3 regions of the Mesorhizobium sp. B264B1B genome follow, and region 1 is predicted to be linked to each of the others. Evidence: predicted binding sites of a transcription regulator. Region 1 holds the regulator's gene; each other region holds the start of a gene.
The links. Region 1 encodes PhoB, which activates phosphate uptake and scavenging genes when phosphate is short. Its sites were predicted from a motif close to TGTCATNNANCTGTCAT; they were not measured.
Positions count from the first base shown of each region.

Region 2: the regulator PhoB is predicted to act here: its motif matches at 1,996-2,012, upstream of ugpB (sn-glycerol-3-phosphate ABC transporter substrate-binding protein UgpB).
Region 3: the regulator PhoB is predicted to act here: its motif matches at 1,944-1,960, upstream of LB547_RS29950 (DUF1045 domain-containing protein).

Region 1 covers NZ_JAIUIS010000008.1:85,622-88,896, reverse strand. The annotation lists gene pstB (phosphate ABC transporter ATP-binding protein PstB) at 1-308, shown strand, start outside; gene phoU (phosphate signaling complex protein PhoU) at 334-1,041, shown strand; gene phoB (phosphate regulon transcriptional regulator PhoB) at 1,061-1,750, shown strand; gene LB547_RS17795 (ROK family protein) at 1,758-2,999, opposite strand; gene xylF (D-xylose ABC transporter substrate-binding protein) at 3,259-3,275, shown strand, end outside.
Region 2 covers NZ_JAIUIS010000018.1:69,317-72,591, reverse strand. The annotation lists gene ugpA (sn-glycerol-3-phosphate ABC transporter permease UgpA) at 1-193, opposite strand, end outside; gene ugpB (sn-glycerol-3-phosphate ABC transporter substrate-binding protein UgpB) at 433-1,737, opposite strand; gene LB547_RS27875 (two-component system sensor histidine kinase NtrB) at 2,131-3,255, opposite strand; gene kaiC (circadian clock protein KaiC) at 3,252-3,275, opposite strand, start outside.
Region 3 covers NZ_JAIUIS010000021.1:92,830-96,104, forward strand. The annotation lists gene iolE (myo-inosose-2 dehydratase) at 1-771, shown strand, start outside; gene LB547_RS29940 (DUF3329 domain-containing protein) at 812-1,030, shown strand; gene iolB (5-deoxy-glucuronate isomerase) at 1,035-1,847, shown strand; gene LB547_RS29950 (DUF1045 domain-containing protein) at 1,999-2,706, shown strand; gene LB547_RS29955 (alpha-D-ribose 1-methylphosphonate 5-triphosphate diphosphatase) at 2,751-3,275, shown strand, end outside.

The sequences.
Region 1 (3,275 bases):
GCGGCCAGCAGCAGCGCCTCTGCATCGCCCGCACGGTGGCGGTGAAGCCGGAGGTCATCCTGCTCGACGAGCCTGCCTCGGCGCTCGATCCGCTGTCGACCGCCAAGATCGAGGAGCTGATCGATGAGCTGCAGGCCGACTATACGATCGTCATCGTCACCCACAACATGCAGCAGGCGGCGCGCGTGTCGAAGCAGACCGCGTTCATGTATCTGGGCGAGTTGGTCGAGTTCGACCGCACCGAGAAGATCTTCACATCGCCCCGCGAGAAGCGCACGCAGGACTATATCACCGGCCGCTTCGGCTGATCCCAGGCATACGAGGACCAAGATCATGGCCGAACACACAGTCGCAGCCTTTGACGAAGATCTCGGACAGATCAGCAGGCTGATCCGCGACATGGGCGATCTCGCCTCATCGATGGTCGGCGGCGCCACCAAGGCGCTCCTGAATTCCGACAACGCGCTCGCCCAGCGCGTCGTCTCCGACGACGCCATCATGGACGCGCGCCAGCGCGAACTCGACGACCGCGCCATCACCCTGATCGCCAAGCGGCAGCCCATGGCGGACGATCTGCGCCATGTCGTCGGCTCGATCCGCATGGCGGGCGATCTCGAACGCATCGGCGATCTCGCCAAGAACATCGCCAAGCGCGTCGGCACCGTCGGCCTTGCCGCCACGCCGCGCGACCTGTCGCACTCCATCGACGCCATGGCGCAGCTTGTGCTGATCCAGGTGCAAGGCGTGATCGAGGAGTATGCGGCGCGCGATGCCGCGGCACTTGCGAAGCTGCGCGCCGACGATGAACGCATCGACGTCAAATACACGTCGGTCTTCCGCGAGCTGCTGACCTACATGATGGAGGATCCGCGCAACATCACCGCCTGCACGCATCTTTTGTTCTGCGCCAAGAATCTCGAGCGCATCGGCGATCACGTGACCAACATTGCCGAAAATGCCTATTATGTGCTGACCGGCACGCAATTGCCCGCCAATCGCCCGAAGCAGGACGAGACGGCGATGTCGGCGCCAGCGGCTTGACGGCAGGGGTGACCAGTCGATGATCGCGCCACGCATCATGGTGGTGGAGGACGAGGAGCCGCTGGGTGTGCTGCTCCGTTACAATCTGGAATCGGAGGGTTATCAGGTAGAGGTGGTGACGCGCGGCGACGAAGCCGAGATCCGCTTGCAGGAGAATGTCCCTGACCTTCTTGTGCTCGACTGGATGGTGCCGGCGGTGTCCGGCATCGAGCTCTGCCGCCGTCTCCGCATGCGGCCCGAGACCGAGCGGCTGCCGATCATCATGCTGACGGCGCGCGGCGAGGAAAGCGACCGGGTGCGCGGTCTCTCCACCGGCGCCGACGACTATCTGGTCAAGCCGTTCTCAACGCCGGAATTCATGGCACGCGTCAAGGCGCTGCTGCGCCGCGCCAAGCCCGAAGTTCTGTCCAGCGTGCTCAAGGTCGGCGACATCGTGCTCGACCGTGAATCGCACCGGGTCTACCGCAAGAAAAGCGAGATCCGGCTCGGGCCGACCGAGTTCCGCCTGCTCGAATTCATGATGCGACATCCCGGCCGCGTGTTCTCGCGCAGCCAACTGCTCGACAATGTCTGGGGCGAAACGATCTATATCGACGAGCGCACCGTGGACGTGCATGTCGGCCGGCTGCGCAAGGCGGTCAACAATGGCCGCATGCCTGACGTGATCCGCACCATTCGGGGCGCGGGGTATGCGATTCGCGAAGACTAGGGATATGTCACGCAACGTTCTCGCCCACGCCTGATTTCGCCTGTGCCCCCGGCGCGAAAATCTCCTGGTCGACGAAGGTCAGCGCGCGCATGGCGCAGCCCTCGCGGATCAGTGGCAGTTCGTTCGGCTCGGTGTCGAAGGAAATCGATTTCGAGTGCTGGCCGCCGGCGGTCTGGGCAATGGCCTCGCGCAGAGCCGGCTCGATCAGGTCGAAGGCGGCGGCGCTGACGCCGACCATGGCGACCGGCGCCGGATCGATCAGCGCGAACAGGCTGCCAAGGCCGTAACCCAGCGCCTCGCCGGCCTTGCGGTAGGCTTCGCGCTCCGGCCCGTCCTTTTCGCGCGCCGAGGCCGCCAGGGTGCGCATGTCGGCGTCGCTGACGTCGACGGGCTCGGTGTCCTCGCCAAGCTGCCTCGCGTTGCGCCAGATGGCATAGTTGCCGGCATAGGCCTCGACGCAGCCGCGCCGCCCGCAGCGGCAGAGCGCCCCGCCGGGGCGATGGATCATGTGGCCGAACTCGCCTCCGGATGAATGGGTGCCGGTGAACAGTTCACCCTTCAGCACCAAGCCCATGCCGATGCCGTGCGACAAAAGGATGGCGATGAAGTCGTCGCGGTAGCGCTGGGGATCGCGCCAGCGCAGCGCCACCGCCATCATGTTGCAATCGTTCTCCATGGTGGCGGGAATGCCGAACTCGGCCTCCAGTATGTCGGCGAAGGCGATGTCGGTCTGCGGCGTGATCGGCGACCACAGCATGGTGCGCGCATCCGTGTCGGTGATGCCCTGGATCGCCAGCGCGATACGGGCGATGCTGCCGACGTCGAGGTCGGGATCCTCGAACCGCCGCCTGACGATGGCCACGCATTCGCCGATCAGCGCCTCGCGCGACAGGGTGAGCGTGTCCAGCCGGCGCTGCTCTTCAGATATCACCTGGCCGGCATAGTCGATGACGGCGACGGAGAGAAAATTCAGCGACAGCACCACGGTCATCACCGCCGCGGCTTCAGGGTTGAGGCTGAGGCCGACCTGCGGCCGGCCGCGTTTCAGCGCACCGGCCTCGCTCGGCTTGCTCTGCGCCAGGATGCCTTCGCCAATCAGGTCGGAGGAGATCGCCGATATGGTGGAATGGCTGAGCCCGGTGGTCGCGGCAATCTCGGTGCGCGAGGGCTGCCCGGCACGGCGCACGGCCGCGATCACCATCGCCCGGTTGCGTCGGCGCAAATCGTCGTGGCGGATTCCGACCGACATGTTTCTCGCATCCTCCCCGTCGCCGCGTTCTCTCCCCAGGATCCCGACGACCGTCAAATACTGGCAGAACCGGCCTTGGCTGTCATTATTTATTCCGGAGCTCGAAAAAAATTCACGAGGACATCAAAATACATCAGAATCGACGTTGACAGCGTTCCGACGATGGACCAGTGTTTTTTCGAGGCTCGAAAAAATAGAGCCTTTGTGCCGGCCTACGGGCCTGTTTGGTCGCGCCATACGCGGCGCAGGGAGGATTAAGATGAAGAGATTCACAGC
Region 2 (3,275 bases), on a different contig from region 1:
GGTCGGCAAGCACTTTGCGGAAATTGGCAAACCAGACGAACCTGCTCCTCAGCCCGAACGGGTCCTGCCTCAGCATCGACTGGTAGAGCGCCTGCCCGGCCGGCCAGTAGAAGAACACCAGCGTGATGGCAAGTTGCGGCGCCACCAGGAGGTATGGCAAGACTTTGTTGGGAAAGACGACGCGCGGGGTCAATGCGCCGCTCCGGCGTGGAAAGCCGAGCGGCACTCTACGGCGCTCACCGCTGCCCTGCCGGGCATCTCCCCCTCTTGGAGGAAGATTGGCAGTTCCTGCGGCAGCTGCCATTCTCCAGCTTTGACAATCGCCGAAAACGGTCGCGACAGCCAGTCTCCCCCCTTCAGGGGGAGATGCCCGGCAGGGCAGAGGGGGGCCTCGTAGAGCAAGGACTATAACTCGATAGGTTCGGACGCGCCCTAATTCCCCAGCGCTTCCTTGATCGCCGCGTTGCCACGCGTGACCGCATTGTCGAGCGCCTGCTGGGCGGTTTCCTGGCCGGCAAGCATCTTTTCGAACTCCTCGTTCTGGATGTCGCGCACCTGCGGCAGGTTCGGCAACCGCACGCCCTTCGAATTGTCGGTCGGCGCCTTGCCCGTCATCTGCAGGATCGGCGTCTCGCGACCGGGATTCTTGTCGTAGAAGCCGGACTTTTTCGTCGCCTCATAGGCGGCGAGCGTCACCGGCAGGTATCCCGATTTCTGGTGCAGATATTCCTGCACATCGGTCTTGGACAGATAGGCGAAGAAAGCCGCGACGCCTTTGTACTCCTCGTCGGACTTGCCGCCGAAGACCCAAAGGCTGGCACCGCCCGGCGTCGTGTTCTGCGGCGCGCCCTTGGCGTCGCTGTCATAGGGCAACTGGCCAATGCCGTAGTTCATGCCCGACTTGACGATGTCGCCTAGGCCGCCCGAGGATTCGGTGAAGATGCCGCATTCGCCGGCGAGGAATATCTGCTTGGCTTCGGAGGTGCGCCCGCCATATTTGAAGGTGCCGTCCTTGGCCAGATCGGCGAGCGCCTGGAAATGTTTGACGAAGATCGGCGAGTTGATCTTGAGTTCGACATCACCGCCGGCCAGGCCATTCTGCTGCGTGGCCCACGGCACATCGTTCCACGCCGCGAAGTTTTCCAGGTGTATCCAGGTCAGCCAGGTCGAGGTGTAGCCGCAAGCGGCGGCGCCGCTCGCCTTGATCTTTTTGGCATCCTCCCACACCTCGTTCCAGGTCTTGGGTGGGTTGTTCACATCGAGCCCCGCCTTCTGGAAGATGTCCTTGTTGTAGTAGAGGATCGGCGAGGAGGAGTTGTAGGGGAAGGACAGCATGGTGCCGTCCGGCGTCGAATAATAACCGACGATGCCTGGCAGATACTGGCTCTTGTCAAAGTTCATCCCGGCGCCGGTCAGCACCTCGGCCACTGGCTTGATCGCGTCCCGGGCCGCCATCATCACGCCGGTGCCGACATCGAACACCTGGATGATGTCAGGCGACTGGCCGGCGCGATAGGCGGCGATGCCGGCATTCAGCGTTTCGGGATAGGTGCCCTTGAAAACCGGAACAATCTGGTAGTCGCCCTGGCTGGCGTTGAAATCCTTGGAAATCTTGTCGACGACCTCTGCGTTGGCGCCGGTCATGGCGTGCCACCAGCTGATGTGCGTGACGGCGAAGGCGGAGGTTGTGGAAAGCAGGGTCACGGCGACACCGGCCGCGAAGCCAAAGAACTTCATGTTTCGTCTCCCGTTCTCATTGCTTGTCATTGGCGAAAGGGGCACTCCCGCAATGGCACTATGTGTCGTTCGCGCGCAGCGGACAACGGTTTTGTTGCGGGCAGGCGCACTTCATGTCCGGCTAAAGTAGCGTTCACTTCCGGATGAAAGTGACCCGGAAAAGGATTGCATAGCGGCTTGCTGCTTGAATTGATGTACCAGGGACCTGTCTCGAGACGGTCAGCGACCTCACCGACGAACGGCGTCTAACAGCACATGACAACGCTGACATGACAACGCTGAAAAAGGCGTCGGTTTGCTCGGTCGATGCGTGGAAATTCCCGTCCCGCGCTCAGCCTGACGGATTTGACATCGGCCAATCAGTCTGCTGGCCGGGAATGGGTCTGCCGCCGCTCAGTTCTGCTGCCGCTGGGTTCCAGAAGCGCGCGGCAAGTAGAGATGCAGGCTTGTTCCCTGACCGATTTCGCTATCGATTCGGACATGCCCACCGGATTGCTTGATGAAGCCGTAAACTTGGCTTAGCCCGAGTCCCGTACCCTGCCCTTCCGATTTTGTTGTGAAGAACGGCTCGAAAACGCGCGCCAGGGTGTCCTTGCTCATTCCACAGCCGGTATCGCGTACAGTCACGCGAACAAATGAAGCCGCCGCTGAACGCAAATCCTCCAGATCATTTGGAAAATTGCTGGTCTCAATCGTGAGGGTGCCACTGCCTTTCATTGCATCTCTGGCGTTCACCGCAAGGTTAAGAACGGCGATGTCGAGCTGGTTGGCATCGATAAGGATAGGGTCCAAGGCTGGATCCAGATTGCATTGCACCCGGATACCGCTCCCCAACGTCCGTTCCAGCAGCGTCGTCAGCCCCTTGATACGTTCATTGAGATCAATCTGTTCCGGGGCCAGGGATTGGCGTCGCGAAAAGGCAAGCAGTTGCTGTGTTAGCGCTCCTCCATTTTCGATCCGCCTGAACATCTCCTCGACCAGCAGAGCGACTTTCTCATCCGCAGGATCTTTAGCGATCTGTTTCTCCAGAAGCCGAAGGCCAGACCCGAAAACGGCGAGTAGGTTGTTGAAGTCATGGACAATGCCAGCTGCGAGGCGTCCAATGGCCTCGAGCTTTTGTGACTGGCGTGCGTTTTCTTCTCTTGATCGCTGGGCCGAGACATCGCGCAGGCTGGCAAGCAATGCAGGCCTGCTGTCCCAGGTAACCTCGACCGTACGCATTTCCACTTCTGCCGGCTTGCGGCCGGAACGGTGAACGGTGATCTCGGCGATCTCTCCGGAGACGACCGGACGGCCGAGCGGAACGTGGAGGAGTTCGTCAAGCGGCTGTCCAAAAATTACGGCTGCCGCAGGATTGGCATAGAGCACTGTTCCGTCCAAATCGACCACCAGCATCCCGTCGGCGGTATTTTCGATCAACTGGCGAAAGCTGAGCTGGCTGATGCCAGCCGGAGATGTATCTCCGGGCGATTCCAGCATTTCGGCGGCGTTTTGCGCCGTATTCAAGGCGCTCTTCATGTCGACGTGTTGTCCACGGC
Region 3 (3,275 bases), on a different contig from region 1:
GACCCCAAGGTGATGCTGCCGATCCTGAAGGCGGCTGACGTCACGCTGTGCGGCGGCTGGTTCTCGGGCACGCTGGTCGACGAGGAGATGAGCAAGAACAAGGATCGCATCCAGCCGATGATCGACCTGTTCAAGGCGGTCAACGCGCCTTGCATCGTCTATGGCGAGGTTGGCCGTTCGATCCAGGGCGACCGCTCGAAGCCGCTCGCCACCAAGCCGAAACTCTCGAGCGACGAGATGAAGGCCTATGCCAGGCGCCTGACCGAATTCGGCGAATGGTGCGCCGAGCAAGGCATGCCGCTTTCCTATCATCATCACATGGCGGCGGTGGTCGAGACCGAGGCGGAGCTCGACGCCTTCATGCGCCATTCCGGAGCGGGCATTCCGCTGCTGCTCGACGCTGGACATCTGGCCTTTGCCGGCGGCGATGTGCTGCGCGCCATCGACAATCACCACAAGCGCATCAGCCATGTGCATGTGAAGGATGTACGCATGGGTGTGATCGAGAAGCTCGACCGCACGAGGCAGTCCTTCCTCGATGCGGTGGCTCTCGGCGCCTTCACCGTGCCGGGCGACGGCTCGCTGGATTTCGGCGCCATCGTGCAGCGTTTCGCCGACCATGGCTATGAAGGCTGGTTCGTGGTCGAGGCCGAACAGGACCCGAAGAAGAACCCGCCGCTCAAGATGGCGCAGGTGGGCCACAAGGAGTTGATGCGGGTGATGACGGCGGCCGGCTATACGGTCGAGACGCAGGGCTTCCCCGATGTCTGATCGGGTTCTCGCCAGGCCGGGCTTGCTGTAGGTTGCCGCGATGAAAGATTCCGAGCACCCCTTCTTCCGGCCATTGTGGCGGCGTGTCGCCGTCGTCGCGGTGTGCGTCATCTGGTCGATCATCGAATTCGCGAGCGGCACGCCGTTCTGGGGCGTGATCGCGCTGGGCTTCGCCGGCTATGGCGTCTGGCAGTTTTTTTATCTCTACAAGCCGGCCGACGAGAACAAGGCGCCCGCCGAAGTCGAACCGAAGGAGTAACCGGATGTCGAAGCTGCTGGTCAAAGCCGACAAGGGCCATGGCCGTGTCGCGCATGTCACCCCGCAAAGCGCCGGGTGGACCTATGTCGGGTTCGACCTGCATCGGCTGAAATCAGGGCAAACGGCTTCGGGAACAACGGACGATCGCGAAGTCTGCCTGGTGTTCGTCACCGGCAAGGGCACGGTCACGGCCGGCGGCAAGGATCTCGGCCTGCTTGGCCAGCGCATGTCGCCCTTCGAAGGCAAACCATGGTCGGTCTATGTGCCGCAGGGATCGGACTGGTCGGTGACGGCTGATAGCGGACTGGAACTGGCGGTCTGCTCGGCGCCGGGATTGAGCGGCGGCCTGCCAGTTCGCGTCATCGGGCCTGACGACCTCGGCCAGGAGGTACGCGGCAAGGGCACCAATACACGCTACGTCACCAACATCCTGCCCGAGGGCAAGCCGGCCGATTCGCTGCTGGTGGTCGAGGTCATCACGCCCGGCGGCCACACGTCGAGCTATCCGCCGCACAAGCACGACCAGGACAATCTGCCTGCCGAGTCCTATCTCGAGGAGACCTATTACCACCGCCTCAACCCGCCGCAGGGCTTTGCTTTCCAGCGGGTCTATACCGACGCCGACAAGGACGGCTCCCGCGATCTGGACGAGGCGATGGCGATCGAGGACGGCGATGTCGTGCTGGTGCCCAGGGGCTATCACCCCTGCGCGGCTTGTCATGGCTACGACCTCTACTACCTCAACGTCATGGCCGGCCCGAAGCGGACGTGGAAATTCCACAATGCGCCCGAGCACGAATGGCTGATGAAGGCCTGACCGTTGCGCGTTCACGGCTGAACCTGTTGGTCCAGATCAGGAAAATCGTCGGCTAAGGACCGGCGGGGTCGATTTGCCTTCGAAAACCCTTCAAAGCTTCGTCAATCCGTCATGGAAATCACCTATGGCAACGGGCTGACGAGGATCTTCGATGCGCTACGCCATCTACTTCACCCCCCAACAGGACGAAAAATTGGCGCGGATCGCCGCCAACTGGCTGGGCCGTGACCCGTTCGGCGCCGCGACGCGACCGGTGGAGGCGGTGGGCGATTTGTCGGCGGCGGAAGTCGCCTTCCACACCGCATCGGCACGGCGCTATGGTTTTCACGCAACGCTGAAAGCCCCTTTCCGGTTAGCGGCCAACGAAACCGAAGCCTCGTTGCGCGCAGCGCTCGACGCCTTTGCCGAGGCGACGCCCGTTGTGATGATCCCGCGTCTCGTCGTCAGCCAGATCGACGGTTTCTTCGCACTGGTGCCGGAGGCGCCATTGCCTCCGCTCAGTCGCTTCGCCGATGACGTGGTGCGCGATTTCGACCGCTTTCGCGCGCCGTTGACGGAGGCCGAGATCGAGCGGCGCAGCCCGGACTCGCTGAAGCCGGGCGAATTCCGCAATCTCTGCCAATGGGGCTATCCTTACGTCTTCGAGAGCTTCCGCTTTCACATGACGCTGTCCGGCAGGGCCGGGCCACAGGAAAGCCCTCGTCTTCGCCTGGCAATCGAGGGCCTGTTCGCCGAGGTGCTGCGCCAGCCGGTTCCGGTGGACGCGCTGACGTTGTTCATCGAGCCCGAACCCGGCGCCCCGTTCATGGTGCTTTCCCAGCACGCGCTCGGGCGCCGTCCGGCCAGAAAAACCGCCTGAAGCAACAAGCCGTAAAGGCCAGAAAAAACCAAGGACTGCCTGAAATGACCGCCGAGACCATTCTGAGCAACGCCCGCATCATTCTTGCCGACGAGATCATCGACGGCTCGCTCGTGATGCGTGACGGTCTGATCGCCGACATATCCGCCGGCGCCGTGCGAGCCGGCGAGGACATGGCTGGCGACTTCATCATTCCGGGACTGGTCGAGCTGCACACCGATCACCTGGAAGGCCACTATGCGCCGCGGCCCAAGGTGCGTTGGAATCCGATCGCCGCCGTGCTCGCCCATGACGCGCAAGTGGCGACCGCCGGCATTACCACCGTGCTCGATGCCTTGCGTGTCGGCATGGACGAGGATGCCGATCTCAACGCCGCTGACATCCGCAAGCTCGCCGACGCGATCGAGGACAGCGTGCGGATGGATCGATTGCGGGCCGATCATTTCATCCATCTACGCTGCGAGGTCTCGGCGCCGGATTGCCTCAGGGCCTTCGCCAATTTCGAGACGGACGAACGGGTGAAGCTCGCCTCGCTGATGGACCATGCGCCAGGCCAGCGCCAGTTCGTC